Regions from separate parts of the Paenibacillus sp. RS8 genome, predicted to be linked through region 2. Evidence: riboswitches for the same ligand, from Rfam matches in the RefSeq annotation. Region 2 holds a riboswitch; each other region holds the start of a gene.
What was found. Region 2 has a riboswitch for cyclic di-AMP ahead of ACDZ28_RS25020 (APC family permease). Riboswitches for the same ligand answer to the same signal wherever they lie in the genome.

Region 1: linked by a shared signal. The riboswitch ahead of ACDZ28_RS11115 (hypothetical protein) and the one ahead of ACDZ28_RS25020 (APC family permease) in region 2 are both predicted to bind cyclic di-AMP.
Region 3: linked by a shared signal. The riboswitch ahead of ACDZ28_RS08285 (ubiquitin-like domain-containing protein) and the one ahead of ACDZ28_RS25020 (APC family permease) in region 2 are both predicted to bind cyclic di-AMP.
Region 4: linked by a shared signal. The riboswitch ahead of ACDZ28_RS20125 (KamA family radical SAM protein) and the one ahead of ACDZ28_RS25020 (APC family permease) in region 2 are both predicted to bind cyclic di-AMP.

What each region holds. Positions count from the first base shown of each region.
Region 1 covers NZ_CP168131.1:2,170,606-2,174,167, forward strand. The annotation lists gene ACDZ28_RS11105 (hypothetical protein) at 1-243, opposite strand, end outside; gene ACDZ28_RS11110 (hypothetical protein) at 283-804, opposite strand; gene ACDZ28_RS11115 (hypothetical protein) at 821-1,312, opposite strand; cyclic di-AMP (ydaO/yuaA leader) riboswitch at 1,445-1,610, opposite strand; cyclic di-AMP (ydaO/yuaA leader) riboswitch at 2,031-2,220, shown strand; gene ACDZ28_RS11120 (hypothetical protein) at 2,411-2,827, shown strand; gene kdpF (K(+)-transporting ATPase subunit F) at 2,954-3,031, shown strand; gene kdpA (potassium-transporting ATPase subunit KdpA) at 3,044-3,562, shown strand, end outside.
Region 2 covers NZ_CP168131.1:5,298,178-5,301,739, forward strand. The annotation lists gene ACDZ28_RS25020 (APC family permease) at 85-1,902, opposite strand; cyclic di-AMP (ydaO/yuaA leader) riboswitch at 2,026-2,184, opposite strand; gene ACDZ28_RS25025 (disulfide oxidoreductase) at 2,382-2,846, opposite strand; gene ACDZ28_RS25030 (thioredoxin domain-containing protein) at 2,843-3,562, opposite strand, start outside.
Region 3 covers NZ_CP168131.1:1,571,078-1,574,639, reverse strand. The annotation lists gene rsmA (16S rRNA (adenine(1518)-N(6)/adenine(1519)-N(6))-dimethyltransferase RsmA) at 1-589, opposite strand, end outside; gene rnmV (ribonuclease M5) at 586-1,137, opposite strand; gene ACDZ28_RS08285 (ubiquitin-like domain-containing protein) at 1,315-2,478, opposite strand; cyclic di-AMP (ydaO/yuaA leader) riboswitch at 2,760-2,989, opposite strand; gene ACDZ28_RS08280 (TatD family hydrolase) at 3,187-3,562, opposite strand, start outside.
Region 4 covers NZ_CP168131.1:4,266,495-4,270,056, reverse strand. The annotation lists gene ACDZ28_RS20135 (ABC transporter substrate-binding protein) at 1-266, shown strand, start outside; gene ACDZ28_RS20130 (helix-turn-helix domain-containing protein) at 406-2,073, shown strand; cyclic di-AMP (ydaO/yuaA leader) riboswitch at 2,122-2,263, shown strand; gene ACDZ28_RS20125 (KamA family radical SAM protein) at 2,403-3,562, shown strand, end outside.

The sequences.
Region 1 (3,562 bases), 3.1 Mb from region 2:
GTAATAATCGGCGCATTGTCGGATACAAGAGCGGTAAGCTTCGATAGAGAATAGCTGGCTGTCGAAGCTTTTTTGACGGAATATTTTATGAAGCTCTTTAAAAGTACGGATAGTAACTCTCTCGGCTTCTGCTGATTGTTGTAACAACATAGAACTGAGCGCATAGATATCATTCGTATTCTTTTGAACACACTCTGCAAATATAGTTCTACGGGGTGATTCGGCAGGTAAGGGGTCAGGCATGATAAACACGATCCTTTCAGAATGGGTTATGTGATGAACCTATAATATAGAAAAGTAAGAAATGGATTTGTTGATAAGCTCGGCGGTATCAGGTTCTGGATAACTATGCTTTTGAAGCGCAATACTGGATACGGTCTTAGATGGTTTATAGTATAGCCGCCCCCCTCTGGAATCTCTTCCACCGGCGACAGCTCTGTACAGACGACCTTGCTGGATATGATCTGCCAATGATTTACCCTGCAGCTTGGCTTTTAAATCCTGTAAAGCATCTTGCACTAGCTCAAACTGAGTCTGATCCCACTCTGAACCATGGGTACGTACTTTATCTATCGCTTCCTCAAGCCGGCAGTGGTATATCATTCTGAGAAAAGAACTCCATTTAATAAGGTCGAAGGTTCTGGTATTGGCTGAGATAAGACATGCCCCCCAGCTGCTCCCCCCTTTACAGGTAAGTTTCAGGATGCCATACCGGCTGCCTGGATCAGCTTCCATTCCATAGTGAATAGGCTCAGGTGAATCAAAGACGAATACTTCAATGCGAGATAGTCTTCGCTGGTCCATGACAAGTTGCTCCTCCCTAGGTTTCCAAAAGCTTAAGCTCAACATGGTGAGTAAGGTTAGCCTTCTCTATACAGGCAAGCATTTCAGCTTCGTTCTCACAGACTGCGGCATGCTCCAGCCATAGTCGGAATTTCTGTTTACGTATAATGGATAAATGTAAGGGGAAGGTGCTGCGGGATCTCATTACGTACCAACCAATAGCAACGTCCTTCCAAGGTTTCTTAAAAGCGGCGAGCCACGGAAAACATTGGTGTGCCGACCAATCCTGCAGCTGCTGCTTTTCTCTGATATTTTTATATATTTCGTATATAATTCTTCGGTCCATACAGCACTCACAAGTAGAAGGGCTGCTGAAATGGCGCAAGGATTCAATTTGGTTCTGACCAAATGCATAGCCGACAATAGTTCTGTGATGATCCTCTTCGAACCATAACGCTCCAAAGCAAACATAATTTAGACTTATCGGCTCAAGCAGCCCTTGCTGAGTTCCCCAATAATAGTGTTTCATTCCTTTCACCCCGTCCAGCATGCTATTACCCGGGTAGGTTCAGGTAACGCAAAAACCGCAGCAAGAGGAGGACCTCTGCTGCGGTTTTGGAATACAGGCATACACACCTGTGCCAAAGCGTGGCGGATCAAGGGTCTCTCTCTTTACGCTTACGAGGTTAGCTGTCGGATTCGGACGGTGAGAGTCGCCCTACCTATGTGAGACTTGAACAGTCTCCTTCGGATTCACCCCAAGTAGGCCATGTGGCCCGATGGTTCCCCCGTTCCCTGCAAATACAGGAACTCAGCGTTGATTGTATTTCGTGAAATAGATTCAATCCGAATCATACTCTTTTCAAGGTGTTTCTGTAAAAGCAGAAAGTGTTCTTTTGAGCGCAATTTGAACCATATCCTACCGACTACGACGAAAAATCCTGCCAAATAGGTATTTATTGCGTGTTATCGAGCTTCTTCCTCGTTTAATCTCGACTTCTCGTTTCCTTTCCTATATAGGCGATTTTTGGTGATTTCTCCAGCTGTGGTGAATAAAATCACAGAGTCCGTCCGCTTTTCGCTAATTGATTCAAATTCGAGTAAACAAGAGATATAGAGAGATTGAATATCAAGTAAGCGCTATCCAATGCGAAAATAGTTTTTAATTTGCATTATTTTGGCATCAATCACGTTTTACAATACTTCCTGCATAAGGGTATGATTACTCCTGTTTCAACAACAATCGAATATTTGATCCGCTTAATTTCCGGTAAGGAAAGCGGGGGAACCAACAATCGGCAGACGATGTGAGAGTCGGAAGCCGGTTATGGGGTGAATCCTGTAGAAGATACGAGTGAGCTCGCATCTATACAGGTAGGGCGACTCTCACCGCCCGAATCCGACAGCTAACCTCGTAAGCGTATGGAGAGAGGATGAGTGCAATGTGACCGCTAGCGAGCCACAGAGGAGAATCCTTTGTGGCTTTTTGCTGTGCTTTTTTAAGCAAAGCATTTATGGAAAACCTCACGAAGAGGTCGTTATATTCATCATTAGCGGTAGCTTTTCTTTCAAGACCAGGGTGATCAAGCTCTGATCTTACAAGCAAAGCATTTGAGGAGAATAAGAGATGACAGATCAGAATGAATATGTACTGGTATGTGCGCCAACGAAGGCAGGAGAACATTTTATTAAGCTTCTAAAATTTAGAGGCATTAAGATGGCGGGATTGACCAACAACTTGCCTGAGAAGTCCCTACTTGAAGAGATGGGGATTGAGAAAGTCGTTCTAGTAGATACCCGCCATCAGAATACTTGGTTTCGCCCCCCGTTCCCGGTAGGCCGGGTATATCTGTTCGAGAGCAGCTTTACGTTATGCTGCCGCTACATTCAGATGTGCCGCACCTGGACGACGCAGCCGATTTTTGTGATCACAAGCTCAATAAATCCTAGATTGGTCTATAAAAGACTTGGTGCAAGTTATGTAATCTATTCCCACAGTGGTGATGCTGATTTTCTAATCGATAAATCACCTCATCAAGGATAAAAGAAGGAGTGCGGGAGATATGATGGATCTGTATATGGTGGCTTCGTTAGCTGTAATTTACGGGTTGTTTTATGGATTTATGCGCTGGTGCGCAGGTGTAGTTGAGGATACAGGGAGGGATAAGCTGTGATTCTAGTCATCGCTGTTACCCTACTGCTGTTTTTATATCTTGTTTACGCATTGATTCATCCGGAGAAATTTTAAGGAGGGGCATTCATGGGCATTTTGCAAATCGTAGCTGTAATCGTCATTCTCATCTTGCTGGTTAAGCCGATGGGCACGTATTTATATCATGTATTTTCTAATGAACCCAATCGTACGGATCGATGGTTTGGAGGCGTGGAAAAAGGGATTTATAAGCTGATCGGACTGAAAAAACGGGAAGGGATGTCCTGGAAAAAGTATGCGCTCAGCTTTGTTTTAACGAATATCGTACTGGTTACTTTCAGCTATATCTTTCTTCGATTGCAGCGGGGTTTACCGCTAAATCCGAATGGAATTGCGGATATGGAACAGACGCTTTCGTTCAATACGGTGATCAGCTTTATGACTAATACGAACCTGCAGCATTACAGCGGGGAGACGGGACTTTCGTATTTTTCACAAATGGCTGTCATCACGATGATGATGTTCACGTCTGCAGCGAGCGGATTTTCAGTTGCGGTTGCCTTTGTCAGAGGGATCACAGGACGCACATCAGTCGGGAACTTCTTCGAGGATTTCGTCAAAGCACAT
Region 2 (3,562 bases):
TGGATTTGTAACAATTTCCTTCTTTAAAATACAAAAAAGGCTATATTCCGAACGTTCCGGATATAGCCTCTCCTTAAGGGTTCACTATTTATTCAAATGATAAGGGACAGTCGCTACCACAACATCTTTTGAATTCATTAGGTAAGAACGGATTAAAAAGCTGGTCTGATTATGAAGTACAGCTTGCCACCAATGCTTAGTGATAAATTGTGGGATCAGGATCGTGATATGATCCGTTGCTGCGGTCTTCCACTCCACTGTATCAATAAATTTCAGTAACGGACGAATAATACTGCGATATCTGGAACGGAGTACAATCAGGCGTACACCTGGGCTCCACTCCTCCCACCGTTGCTCCATCTTTTGGATGTCCTCTTCATCAAATCCAACATATACTGCTACAACATTATCCGTTAAAGACTTGGCATAGCTAATGGAATGCAGTACAGCACGTGTTACACCGGCAACAGGGACAACAACCGTGCTGCCTTTAATCAAAGGTTTATCGGTACTCGGACATATACGAAGCTCATCTGCAATATTCAAATAGTGCTTGTGGATACGGTAGAACACGAACATTACAGCAGGTAAGAAAATGAAAGCCATCCATACGCTTGAGAACTTAGTAATGATAAAAATAAGTGTAATCGTCAATGTAGTCAGCATACCAATGGTATTTACAACAAATCTTTTTTTCCATCCCGCTGGTTTGGTTTTAAACCAATGAACCATCATTCCTAGCTGTGACAATGTGAATGGAATGAAGACGCCAACCGCATAAAGAGGAATCAGGCTTTCTGTATTTCCGTGGAATGCAGCTACAAGCAGAGCTGACAGAACACCTAGAAAAATAATACCATTGGAGAAGCCTAGACGGTCACCACGAACCATAAAAGCATGCGGCATATATTTATCTTTTGCAAACATAAATGCAAGCAGCGGGAACGCTGAGTATGCCGTATTAGCCGCCAAGAACAAAATTACTGCTGTGATACCTTGTATGAAAAAATATAAAGTTCCGCGACCAAAGGTCGATTCAGCGATCTGAGAAACAACTGTGGCCTTTTCGTCAGGCACTATGCCGTACCAATACGCCAGGAGTGTGATGCCTGTGAACATAAATCCAAGTATAACTCCCATGACCATTAAGGTCTTGGCTGCATTCTTTTCTGCAGGTGCTTTAAAGTTTGGAATAGCATTAGATACAGCCTCTACACCCGTAAGAGCCGAACAGCCAGAACTGAAGGCTTTTAATAGTAGAAACAAACTAACATTAGAAACAGCAGCGCCAATTTCAGGGACATTCGCATGCACGCCACCTGCTGCATATTTAATAATACCGGAGATAATCAACACTACAATCGACACCACGAACAAATACACTGGGATTGCGATGAATGAAGCTGATTCTGTAACTCCGCGAAGATTAATTAAAGTAAGAAGAATAATAACGGATACTGCAATAAGAACGGTGTGATTATGAAGACTTGGAAAAGCCGATGTGATCGCATCCGTCCCTGCCGACGCACTAACAGCAACGGTCAGAATGTAATCCACTAACAAAGACCCTCCTGCTAAAAGCCCTGTCGGAACACCAAGATTACTCTTGGCAACGATGTAAGCTCCGCCTCCCTGAGGATAAGCGTAGATCGTCTGCCGATAGGATAAAATCAGGATGGCCAGCAGGCCCAATACGGCTAATGCAATTGGCAGGGAATACCAGATGGCAGTAAACCCTGCAGCCACTAGTACAATCAGAATTTGTTCCGTTCCGTAGGCTACAGACGAGAGCGCATCAGAAGACAGGACAGCCAGTGCTTTAACCTTGGATAACTTTTCATGATCGAGTTCGTTCGACTTCATCGGACGCCCGATCAATAGTCGTTTTACCTTGCTTACCATGGTGGATACAGTTCCTTTCTTTGGGAGCTGAAACGGAAATTCCGCGCGCTGTTTTCATTGGTGGATTTCATAAATGCAGACACTAAAAATAGCATACGGAAATGATCCGCATGCTATGCATGGTCATTATCCCACCTTTGCTTACGAGGTTAGCTGGCGGATTCGGGCTGTGGTATAGCCCTACGGTTTAAGTCCAATCGACCCATTCCGATTCACCCCATTGGCATGAATGCCAAGTTTGGTTCCCCCGTTTTTCCTAAGAAAATTCAGCGCATATTCAACTTCTCACAAGGTCTAATATTAGTCTACAAAGTGGTTACAGTAAAGCGTTGAAAAAAATGAAAAAAGAATGAAAAAACATCCAGTAAGCGCAAATACAGCGTCTTATTGGATGCTCTCTTTCATTCTCTTCAATTATCCCTCTGGATCGTGTTTTTAATCACTTTTCACATTTTTTCGGATCACTTAAAGTTAAAAAATCAAAATCCTAAACTTTCCTCTGTATCTAACTCCATCACTTCTTCTTCCTTACGTCCGTACCAAAGTAAAATACTAATTAAAGCAAAAGCGATTAACGCAAGGAATGGTATTGTAATGAATCCAAAAAAGTTCAAGTAATCCTTATTACAAGGAACACCAATTGTACAAGGAAGAACTTTACTTAACGCAGGAATTTTCTGTTCCGCATAGTGATAGATCGAGATACTGCCACCAATCAAGCTTAGTGGAAGTACATAAGGGATAATCCGTTTATCCCCTCGAAACGTTGCAATTCCCAAGAGGAATAACTGAGGATACATGAAAATTCTCTGGAACCAGCAAAGCTTACAAGGTTCATATTTCAATACTTCGCTCAAATACAAGCTACCGGCAACAGCAACTAAAGAGACGAACCAGGCCAGATACAGGCAGTTACGCTTGCAAAAAGATAGGAACTTTGTCACTTTGCCTCCACAGCTTTTGCGGCGTCATTGATTTCAGTTGAAATCGCTTCAATGTTAAATGGATCCGCAGTCTTTACTCCATTGATGTAGAGGGATGGCGTTGTAGTTACCCCTGCTTCAGTAGCTAGCTGCATGCCCTTATTTAGGTCATCTGCATACGTACGATCCTTGATATCTTTACGTAGCAGTTCGTAATCAATAGCTAACTTCTCTTTCTCCGCAAGGCTTACTAAGAAATCTTCAGTTGCCCATTCTTCGCTCTCATCACCTTGCTGTGCGTATACAGCATCGTAGAACTTCCAGAATTCATCTTTATTCTGATGATATACAGATAATGCAGCAAGTGAGGCAGTCTCAGAGTCTGGACCAACGAAAGCCATATTTACAAAGTAGAGCGCTGCTTTTCCCTCGTTGACAAAATCTTGAACAATCTTCGGTTTAACTGAAGTTGCAAATTGGGAACACGCTGGACATTTTAAATCACCAAATTCAACAATTTTAACAGGTGCATCCTCTTTACCGACTCTAGGTAGCTCACTGTAATTGAATTCCACTGGTTCTCCCGTAGTGGCATTTTTTGCGGCATCTTTCGAAGCTAACATAAACAATCCAACAAAAATGATGACTACTAAAGCAATTGAACCAATAATTAAAATTCTCGTCTTCTGCTTTTGTTGCTCCTGTTCTACCCGCCGTTTCTCTTGTTTGCTTAGCTG
Region 3 (3,562 bases), 3.4 Mb from region 2:
ATACTGTACGCGGCACAATGCAGACGAGCTCAGGCTCGCTGTAATACTGCACGGCAATGCTAAGGCTTCCGTATTCCTTCCCTCCCGGAGAAGCAGCCATACGCTCCGCAACCTCTTTCTGAATCATTACAACGATGTTATCAAGCGGAAGCTTCTCTTCGAGCAGTTTCATCAGGATCGGTGTAGTCACATAATACGGCAAATTGGCAACTACGCTTACCTTGTTCACGGATGAAAAGTCTTCCTTGAACAGCTCCTGCAGGTTTACATTCAGAACATCATCATTACGAACCTTAACATGCGGGTAAGGGGAAAGTACGTCCCTTAAAATAGGGATCAACCTACGGTCGATCTCCACAGCGGTTACCGCACCGGCTGTTAGCGCCAAACGCTCCGTAAGTGCTCCAATCCCAGGACCGATCTCTAGAGCCCCTGAGTCGCTATCTAGCCCAGCAGCGTCTACAATCTTGTCCAATATATTTTGATCAATCAAAAAATTCTGTCCTAAGCTCTTCTTGAACTTAAATCCATAACGTTGAATAATCTCTTTTGTCCGTTTTGGAGTTGAAATTTCCTCTCTACCACTCATGAAGTAATGCCCCCCTGATCAATTTGGGCGAGAGCTCCGGCAAATTCCTCCCGCGTAATTCCAAACATCGCCAGCCGCTTGTACAGCTGCTTGCCATTACAATATCCGATTCCAAGCAAATTACCAAGTGCCATACGTCTTTCAGCTGCCCGAGGGTGTACAAGCATTCCAGCGGCCATTAGATCGTCAATTCCAATTATTGCAGGTGCTCCTTCAAAAGAGGTATGTACGTTTCGTAGCGCATGACGAATCGCCTCTGGAGAGGCGTTCTCCACACCGATATCTCCCTTACGGGTTGCGTCCTTCTCCGGAATGAAAGCATGCTTGCAGCCCGGCACCTTTGCGGACACAATCTTACGAATTCGTTCACCCGCGTGATCCGGATCTGTAAGAATAATCACCCCTCTACGCTCCATAGCAAGCGCGATCTTCGCAATTACGGTCCGGTCTACCGCCGAGCCCCCTGTTTCGATCGTATCTGCTTCTACAGCGCGTTTAACAGCGACGGTATCACTCTTACCTTCAACGACAATTAATTCCTTAATCATATCTATTGACTCCTTCCAAAAAAAGCAAAAAAGAAGAGGTTTCGCTCCTCTTCTTTTGGTTAAAGAATTTATAAGTGATGAGCGGTTGCTCTGCGATCAACGAAATGATCATCTGGCGTTCCTTAACGGTTATCATCACTATAGCTTATCAAAGAATAATTTGCAAAAGCTTCCGAACTAATTTAACTCCGGCTTCACAGGTCCAATCACATAAACGGTACGTGATTTACGACCGAAATTACGCACATGGCTCAGTGAATCGTAATAGACATCTACTTTATTGCCTTTAATGGCACCGCCAGTATCTTCAGCTCGGCGGAATCCAAGCCCCTCAATATATACCCACCAGCCAATAGGGATTACATTCGGGTCTACTGCAATTGTACGACCTTCCGTTACGCGTGTTCCGGAGGCAGTTTTGGTACCTATACCTGGCTCTTCTGATGAATAAGCTGTCATGGAGACGTTCTTAATCATCTTCTTGTACTCAAAGTCTACGCCAGCCTTGCTTGTGACGTTATTAGTCTTGGCGCTAACCTTAGCCGTTTTGGAAGTAGTGTTTGATTTGGAAGTTGTTGTAGTCTTAGCTACAGCCGGCTTAGGAAGTGGTTTGGTACCAACGGCAATAACTTTATCTTTCGTTACCGTTTGTACTTCCTTACCAATCATGCGCATAGAGGCCAGTTCTCCGTCTTGGTAGATCTTTTCAATATGCTGAATCATGACGCCTGGTTTGCCTGCCTGTGCCACTCTAACTGTTCCCACAGTAAGGGAGGGGTCTGCTGTCTTGATGACTCTGAAGGGTAAGTTAGTTGTCCGCTGTACAGTCTGTTTGTTGATGCGAACAATCTTAATCCCCATGTTGGCAGAAATGGCGGTGTCTAACGAAGGGAAAATCTTATCATGACCTTCTAGGGTGATGCCCATTTTGTCAATTGCTTTACCGATTGTATCCTCGGTTGTATATAACGTTTTTGTTGCTCCGTCCGCAGTAAGGCTAATTTTCTGCGCACGATTGATAACGACACGGTCACCGTCTTTTATTTCATCACTCAGACCTAAAGATAGTTCATCATGCGGCTGCAGCGAAATTTGCTCTTTCTCCAGCACATCACCAAGAAGCGCTTCTCGCGTTTCAAGCGTCTGTGTCTGCCCGTCTATTACTAAAAATAATTGTTTGTTACTTTGACCGTGTACGTACAGCAGAATAAGTAGCGCGATAGCGACTGAAATCACGCCTGCAAGTAAAAGTACGCGAGTATTTACTTGCTCCCACCGTAGTGCGAAAGACCTGCTGGATGACTGCGAATCATGGGATACTTCTGGTTGGAATACGCCCATTCTCTCCATCCTCCTTACATAGCCCCGTCGTCAATTGTATATCATGAGGACTGAATTCCTTTGACGAAACTATTTGAGATTGTCACAGGACACGCACTTAATAACTTAGCGTCTCCTGCTCATGGATCGCCTGCTCGGCACAGCTACTCCCACCCCTGTTATATAACAGTATGTGGGCAACATTCTATTTATTCAAAAATAAAAAAGCCTAAAAAGAGTTCAATTGAGGACTCTTTCGTGGCTTCTCCAAATTCAGAATAGAGAATGCTTGTGCACGAGGTTGCCTCTCTTACTTGCGCTTACGGGGTTAGCTGTCGGGTTCGGACGAAAGAGAGACGCCCTATTTCAGGTCACCCGCTCATGGCGGTTGCCCTTAAATTCACCCCAAAGACCACGTGAAGAAATCAAATACTGTCCTGTGGCACGTCGAAGCCGTATTCAAAATACAGGCATGCGACAGGTCAATATTGGTTCCCCCGTTCTCCATACGGAGACTCAGCGAGACGATCCATGAATCAGTGGCTGTCACTATAACACAGCTCACATCACTGAAAAGATGATATCCTGTTTTGATGCATGTTGTAAAGGACGATTCAACCACGTTTAAGCAAAAATTTGGTTAAAATATTGTAATATTCAGCCGTTTTTATATTAAAAAAGTTTAATATATCGGCCATTCTCTATTTTTCGCCTATTTTACTCCCGTTTTCACTCAATCCCAAATCGTTCCAGTGCGTTCGCATACGTTATTTTAGCCAATTCTTCCCATGTTAGCCCTTTAATTTCAGCTGCCGCCTCTGCTACCAACTTCACATGAGCACTCTCATTTCGCTTCCCGCGGAAGGGATGAGGAGTCAAATATGGGGCATCCGTTTCGATCAATAATCGGTCTAACGGGGTCTGCGCAAGCACTTCTTTTGGCACTCGTGCATTTTTGAACGTAATGGGTCCTCCAAACGATAAATGAAAACCAAGATTCAAGCACATTTTTGCTGTTTCCCAGCTTCCTGAGAATGAGTGCATTACGCCTCCAACCTCATTTGCCTTTTCTTCCCGCAAAATCCGTACAACATCTTCATGGGCA
Region 4 (3,562 bases), 1.0 Mb from region 2:
AGATACTCGATGAAGGTAAAGGCTTCCAGGAAGTATCTATGGAAGTGCTTAAAGAATATGCTGGAGACCGGATATTCATCTTGACTCCAGTTGCGGATGAAGCAAAACAATCTACAGAAAATTTATTAAAGAGCCCTATCTGGAAGAGCCTTCCTGCCGTCAAGAACGGATATGTCTATACGCAGGACATCATGAAGACCTCCAGTGATGCAACTACAAGAGAATGGCTGCTCGGCGAGATTCCTCAGCTATTGAATATGAAATAACCCTCCATGATCGAGTGTTTAGCACACGGCTGATAGAAAACTTCAAGAAGCATATCAACAGCTGTTGATATGCTTCTTTGTTTTATATACAATAAGTTCATTGATAATCATTCTCACCAAAAAAACGGAGGCTGAACCTATGCTGCAAACATCATCGTCCTGCCCCCCGCTCCACTCCCTGCTGTTTCAGCTGATGGATGCCGAACTGATACTTCAAGCTGCCGATTCAAGCCCTGTATCACGTACAACTCATGACTACACCCTTCTCGTATTTACCGGGGGGAACGGGCAACTGAACCTCGATGATCAGAGCGTGACGCTGAGTACAGATAAATGTTATCTACTAGCTCCCGGAATCTCCTATTGTACGAGCAATCAGGAAATGACCATGTATTATTATCTCATCACCTTTTCAGCAATTTATACAAAAGAGCATCCAGAACGTTATTCTGGCGAACTACTTTCAGGCAGACGCGAATTAATTGTCCACCCGTTCACTAAGGTAATCCGTCTTGTGGAAGATTTGCTTATGAACAAGAATAGCTTCGATGATGTGCAGCAATTCAAGCGACAATTGAAATTCCAGGAATTAATGCTGCTATTTTTTGAGCATAATTATCCTTCCAAGCATCTACCAAGTCCCACAGAATCCGTAGAAATGACTATACAATTCATAGAGGAGCATTATACAGAGAGCATCAGCGTGAAGCAGTTGGCTGAGCTTGCGGGGATATCGTTCTGGCAGTATACACCGATCTTTCAACAGCTTACCGGCAAAAAGCCACTTGAGTACCTGACCGATCTGCGCATTAGTCATTCCAAGCGCTTCCTGCAGGAATCGACGGAACCGCTGCGTGAAATTGCCAGACTGGTAGGCTTCTCCGATGAATATTATTTCAGCCGCCGCTTTCGGCAAAAAACCGGAGTTACCCCCGGACAATATGCGCATCAGCGAGGTCGTAAGCTTACCGTCAAAGATTGGACAGGCCATGAAGTGGAGATTCCAGAGCAAGCGAGACGCATTGTCTATCATGGAGAGACACTTGGCGACCTTCTCGCACTAGGCGTGAAGCCCATCGGAGGAGATGAAGCATTCGTGCGGAACAGCGTCTATAAACATCGGCTTAAAAAGCTCGCCAATGTTGGTTTCCCGCTGGACCCGCAGCTGACCGCTTCACTTAATCCAGATTTGATTATTTTGGCCAATAGTGATGAAAGAGCCTATAGGACCGTTTCCGGCATCGCCCCGACACTCACCTTTGATTCCTTTGCGCCACTCGAAAGTCGAATGCGAACACTAGGCAGCTGGCTCGGTAAACAACGCGAAGCCGAAGCGTGGCTGGAGTCATTTACAATCAAAAACGCTGCCATGTGGCAGCAGCTTTACGAGACCAGTCTCCAAGCCGGAGAGACTGCCTCTGCTTTGGTCTATGACCACGGAAATCATCTGTATGCTATGGGAATGTCCGGATTCTCCACAGCGCTTTATGCACCATGTGGTCTACAACCGACAGAGGAGATTCAAGCCATACTGGATGAAGAATTAGGGTTCGCTGAAGTTGATCCAGCGCGATTACCTGCTTATACTGGAGATCATATCTTCATGCTCATTCCTGAGCGTCCAGACTCACGGGCTGCTATGGAACTACTACTAGACAGTTCACTTTGGAAAAGTCTTCCGGCAGTACGTCAGGGACATGTTTATCTGCTCGACGGAAGCAAATGGAACTCTAGTGATGCGTTAACTCGGGAAAAGCTGCTAACGCTGCTACCTAAACTGCTCGGTGGAAGCACCCCTAGTAATTGAAGGTGAATCTAGGATTCCCTTTTGACTTTTCAAAACTTCATGGGGTATACTTTACCTACGCTTAATTTCCAACTTTTACAGTTGAAAAGCGGGGGAACCAGTTAATTGGGGCGAATCATTGAGCATTAGAATGTAGGGTACCATCTTACCCGAGTCCGTCAGCTAACCTCGTCAGCAGTGGATGGGTCTGCTTTTCATGTTATTTACATAACCAGAGACCCTTGCTAAGGGTCTCTTTTTGTGTTTTTTTGGACCCTGCTGGCAGTAGATTGGCCTTTGACACTAAGGCTTCCTCTTTTCTCACACAAAGGGACAAAGGAGAGATGTAAGTGCAAAAGGTAAAGTACATCACGGATATTCACAAAATTGCTATGTTGTCTGATCTGGAAAAAGAGAACTTGAAAGAAATCACGGACAAATTTGTTTTTCGTGTGAATGACTACTATCTGTCTTTAATCAACTGGGACGATCCAGATGATCCCATTCGTAAACTGGTTATCCCTAACGAAGGTGAACTGCTGGAATATGGACGTTGGGATGCTTCGGATGAAGACACGAATTATGTGGTGCCGGGATGTCAGCACAAGTATAAAACAACAGCATTACTGATTGTATCCGAGGTCTGCGGAGCCTATTGCCGCTACTGCTTCCGTAAACGCCTGTTCCGAAATGACGTGAAAGAAGCGATGTCTGATGTCTCTCCGGGTCTGGAGTATATTGCAAACCACCCTGAGATTAACAACGTTCTTCTTACGGGCGGTGACAGTTTAATTCTCTCCACACCAAAGCTAAGATCCATTATTGAAAACTTAAGAAGCATTGAGCATGTCAAGATTATCAGATTAGGTTCGAAGATTCCCGTATTTAATCCGATGCGGATCTCGGAAGACGAAGAGCTGCTGGAGCTGATTCGTACTTACTCTACCGAAGACAAGCGAATTTATGTTATGGCGCATATCAATCATCCTCGTGAAATCACACCTGAAGCCAAAAAAGCATTTAAAGCCCTCCACAACGCTGGGGCAATTGTCGTAAATCAGACCCCCGTCCTTAAAGGCATCAATGATGATCCAGTTATATTGGGAGAATTATTAGACCGACTCTCATGGGCTGGCGTAACACCTTACTACTTCTTCGTGAATCGTCCCGTTGCCGGAAACCGAGATTTTGTATTACCTCTTGAGCAAGTCTATCAAATTGTAGAAGAAGCCAAAGCCAGAACCTCAGGACTTGGCAAAAGAGTACGCCTATCCATGTCACACACCTCCGGAAAGATAGAAATTCTCGCCATTGATAACGGAAAAGCCTATCTTAAATATCATCAATCCAGAGATCAGGAATACGGAAAGTTCATGATTCTAGATTGCCCTAAGGATGCAGAATGGTTTGATGATCTGCCCGGAAATGAGGAATATTGGACCCCTCCTGTGAAAAAGAATGACGCTATTATTTCTGTTAATGAGTTATCAAACAAGACTGCGGATCTGAT